2 regions of the Methylobacterium sp. ME121 genome follow, and region 1 is predicted to be linked to the other one. Evidence: riboswitches for the same ligand, from Rfam matches in the RefSeq annotation. Region 1 holds a riboswitch; the other holds the start of a gene.
What was found. Region 1 has a riboswitch for thiamine pyrophosphate ahead of thiO (glycine oxidase ThiO). Riboswitches for the same ligand answer to the same signal wherever they lie in the genome.
Positions count from the first base shown of each region.

Region 1 (2,198 bases):
CCTCGATTAAACGGGTCAATCGTCGAAATAAGTACGTGCCGGATACGGATTTATGACGAAATACGGATCCTATATACATGAATCGAGATGATTCGATTTGCCGGAAGTGCGAGACCGGTGCCGGGTACTCCACCGGCTCAGGACGGAGTGCGCGGTCGACCGGCTCCCCTGATCGATCTCGAAAGGCAAGCCGGGCGGCCTTCCGGCCGTCCTGCCGCGGCCCGGAGATCTGCACGCATCGCGCGCGTTTCAGCCCCTGAGCGTCATCGTGCTGCCGGAGACGCCGAAATCGCGCAGGCGCCTCAGGAACGACATGCCCAACAGGCTGGTCGACAGGAGCCCGCGCGGGATCACGACCGCGTCGATGTCCCGCACCGTGATCGATCCGATCTGCACGATCGCGATCCGGATCGGCGCGACGCGGACCGTCCCGTTGGCGGTATTCCAGACGCGCGTGAAATCGGACGGTCCGACTTGGATCCCGATCCGCGCGGCGTCCTCCTCCGAGAACGCGCAGGCGCTCGCCCCCGTATCCACCATCATCGGTAGCGAACGGCCGTCCACGAGGGCGTTGACGAAGAAGTGGCCGTTGCGGCCGGCCTGGAGGGCTACGCCGGCGACGGCAGCGCCCGCGAGATCCGGCTCCGGCGCCGGCGCGATGGCGAGTGCTACCGGCACCGACCGCGCGCCGTCACGCAGCTTCAAGAGTGCCGTGACACCGAGGAAGCCGAGCATGCAGATCAAGAGGATTGTGCGCACGCGAATTCGCCCGTGACGTGGAGTGGCGGCGATCCGCGGAGTTCCCGGATCCCGGCGATGAGATGCCAGACCCGTGAAGGGATGGTGCGCGATCGCGAGCGCGGCCGCGACCGGCGGACGGATTCCGCTCCGCTTGGTGTCCAGTCCGTCACCGCGATCGGCCGATTGTCGCGGGAGAGCCGTCCTGGACGCGGCGCGGGGTTGACCGGCACCGGCCGGGAGGCCACATCTGCATCTGTTCCAGGGAGATCCCCGGCAAGGGGCTGAGAAACCGCTGGCACGTCCGTCAGGACCTGCGGCGCGGAAATCCTTCGAACCTGATCCGGCTCATACCGGCGTAGGGATTGGACCGCGGCCGCCCGAAAGGCAGGCCACAGCTTCTCACAGAAGCAGACGGCCCGGTCCCCGCGACGGCAATTCGCGGAGATGCCCGTGCCCCTCGACCGCCCCGCCTCACCGATCGGCCGCCGCCGCAGCCCCGACGGCTGTGTCGCGCCCGAAACCCTTCCGGCGCGGACCGACGTCGCCGTGGTCGGCGCCGGGCTGATCGGGCTGTCGATCGCGTGGCGCCTCGCCCAGGCCGGCAGCGCCGTGACAGTGCTGGAGCGGGACACGATCGGGGCGGGCGCGAGCCTCGCGGCCACCGGCATGCTGGCCCCGGCGGCCGAGCACGAGCCGGGCTCCGACCCGCTGCTCCCGCTCGCCCTGGACTCGCTCCGGCTCTGGCCCGAGTTCCGCGACGCCCTGGAGGCGGAGTCCGGCCGCGCGATCGACTACCGGGCCGACGGCACCCTGGTGCTGGCGGTCGGCCGCGACGAGGTCGAACGGCTGCGCTTCCGCTACGACCTGCAGCGCCGCTCGGGGCTCGAGGCGACCTGGCTGCCGGGCAGCGAGGTGCGGCGCCTCGAGCCGGGCCTGCGCCCCTCCGTCACTGCCGGCATCCACTGCCCGCTCGACCATCAGGTCGACCCCCGTCTGGTGATGGACGCCCTCACCGAAGCCTGCCGCCGGGCCGGCGTGATCCTGGTGGAGCGGACCCCCGTCACCGCCCTGGACTGGTCGGGCGGCCGCGTGACCGGGATCCGCGCCGGCGACCGCGTCGTCGCGGCGGAGACCGTCATCCTCGCCTCCGGCGCCTGGAGCGGGGAGGGCGGCCTGCTGCCCGACGCGCTCGCCCTGCCGGTCCGCCCGCTGAAGGGCCAGTCCCTGGCCCTGCGCACGACCGCCCGCACCGGTACCCTGGCGCGGATGGTCTGGACCGAGCAGGTCCACATGGCGCCGAAGAGCGACGGCCAACTCATCGTGGGCGCGACGGTCGAGGATTGCGGCTTCCGGCCCGGCGTCACCGCGGGCGGCCTCTACGCCCTGCTCGAGGGTGCCCGCCGGGTGCTGCCCGGCATCGAGGAGATGGAGGTGGAGGCGGTGTGGAGCGGCTACCG
Region 1 covers NZ_BBUX01000004.1:72,132-74,329, reverse strand. Annotated here, with positions in the region: gene ME121_RS05225 (TIGR02281 family clan AA aspartic protease) at 250-759, opposite strand; TPP riboswitch at 993-1,121, shown strand; gene thiO (glycine oxidase ThiO) at 1,186-2,198, shown strand, end outside.

Region 2 (2,198 bases), on a different contig from region 1:
GCGCGTCCGGATCCTCGGCGCTCCAGCGCTGCGAGCGCCGTCCGACCACGCGAGCCTCCCTCTCCTACCCCTGCTGGTCCGCCGGCTGCGGGCAGGCCGGACCGACGCGCGACCCGAACAGCGCCTCGGCCTCGCGATCCCGGATCCCGAGGATGGAGACGTGGTCCCCCGGGATCACGTCGATTTGGGCCCGGGGGCCGGCCGCCTCGGCGAGGTTCCGCGCCAGCTTGGCCGGCACGACCGTGTCGTCGCGGCCCTGCACGATCAACACGGGCGCCGTCCCACCGCGGATGCGCAGGTCCGAGCGGTACGTGTCGCGCAGGAGCCAGATCGGGGCTAGCGGGACATGCAGCCGCACGGTGTGGGTCATCGAGTCGAAGGGCGCCTCCAGGTACAGCCCGATCGCCGGCACCCGCTCGGCGACGGCCACGGCCACGGCGGCCCCGAGGGAATGGCCGTGGAGCAGGATCGGCGCGCCGGGCGCCCGCGCCCGCGCGGCCTCGACGGCCGCCAGCCCGTCGCGGATCAGCCCGTCCTCGCTCGGACTCCCGGTCGAGCCGGGATAGCCGCGATAGGCCACGGAGAGCACACCCCAGCCGCCCGCCCGCCAGGGCCCCGCGGCGAATCGCGCCGCGTGCGGCTCGGGGCGCGACCCGTTGCCGTGGAAGCTGACGACGACGCCGCAGCCCGGCCGCGGCGGCCGCCACAGACCGTGCAGGCTCTCGCCGTCGGGGGTCGCGACCGTAATCGTCGCGAGGCCGGGCGGGATCGTCCACGGGTTCTGCGGACCGAAGGCGCCCGGGTAGAGGAACCGCCGCTGCCCGAGCGCGAGCGCGGCGCAGGCCAGGCCGCAGAGCAGGAGCGCTGCGAGCAGGAGGCCGGCGAGGAGGCGCATGCGGTCTGGGAGAGCGAGGGCGTTCGGACGAACGGTTTCCGGGATGTGTTTTCTAGGGCGACGGGTCAGCATTGACAAAGCCGTCCGCGAGCCCGAATCTGGAACCGTTCCGAGGGGGGCCCTGCAGAGGGCTGAGATTGGGCACGCTGCCCTGACCCTTGAACCTGATCCGGCTCATACCGGCGGAGGGACGGGAACCTGCGGTCGCCTTTCGCGCGACCTCATCTCATCTCGGCCATCGCGTGGACCGGACCGCTCCAGCACGAGGAGAGGCCCACGATGAACGCACCCGTTCTCCCGAAGGACGTGAAAGGCAGCCCCGAGACCGTGACCACGGGTCCGGTGACCGGATCGCGCAAGGCCTACGCGAGCCCGGCCGGGCGGCCGGACATCCGCGTACCCTACCGCGAGATCGTCCTCTCCGATCCGAAGGAGGAACCGGTGCGGGTCTACGACCCGTCGGGCCCCTACACGGAGACCGATGCCCGCATCGACCTCAACGCCGGCCTCCCCGGCGTGCGCGAGCCCTGGATCGCGGCGCGCGGCTACGCGTCCGTCGCCCCGCGCGCGGTGAAGCCCGAGGATAACGGTTTCGCGGGCGACAAGCTCGTGGCCCCCTGCCCGGCCGAGCGGACCGTCCGCAAGGCGGCCCCGGGCCAGATAGTGACCCAGTACGAGTTCGCCCGCGCGGGAATCATCACCGAGGAGATGATCTACGTCGCCCATCGCGAGAACGTCTGCCGCGAGGCGATGCTCGCGGGCGCCGAGGCCGCGCTCGCCGACGGCCAGAGCTTCGGGGCCTCGGTCCCTCCCTTCATCACCCCGGAATTCGTGCGCGACGAGATCGCCCGCGGCCGGGCGATCATCCCGGCCAACATCAACCACACCGAGCTGGAGCCGATGGCGATCGGCCGGAACTTCCTGGTCAAGATCAACGCCAATATCGGCAACTCGGCCGTGACCTCCTCGGCGGCCGACGAGGTCGAGAAGCTCGTCTGGTCGATCCGCTGGGGCGCCGACACGGTCATGGACCTGTCCACCGGCCGCAACATCCACAATATCCGCTCGTGGATCATCCGCAACAGCCCGGTTCCGATCGGCACGGTGCCGATCTACCAGGCGCTGGAGAAGGTCGGCGGCGACCCGCTGAAGCTCGACTGGGAGGTCTTCAAGGACACGCTGATCGAGCAGGCCGAGCAGGGCATCGACTACTTCACCATCCATGCCGGCGTGCGGCTCGCCCACGTGCCGCTGACCGCCCGGCGCGTCACCGGCATCGTCTCGCGCGGCGGCTCGATCATGG
Region 2 covers NZ_BBUX01000003.1:26,191-28,388, reverse strand. Annotated here, with positions in the region: gene ME121_RS03840 (HNH endonuclease family protein) at 1-49, opposite strand, end outside; gene ME121_RS03835 (alpha/beta hydrolase) at 65-895, opposite strand; TPP riboswitch at 998-1,103, shown strand; gene thiC (phosphomethylpyrimidine synthase ThiC) at 1,175-2,198, shown strand, end outside.
Region 2: another riboswitch for thiamine pyrophosphate. It lies ahead of thiC (phosphomethylpyrimidine synthase ThiC); the one in region 1 lies ahead of thiO (glycine oxidase ThiO).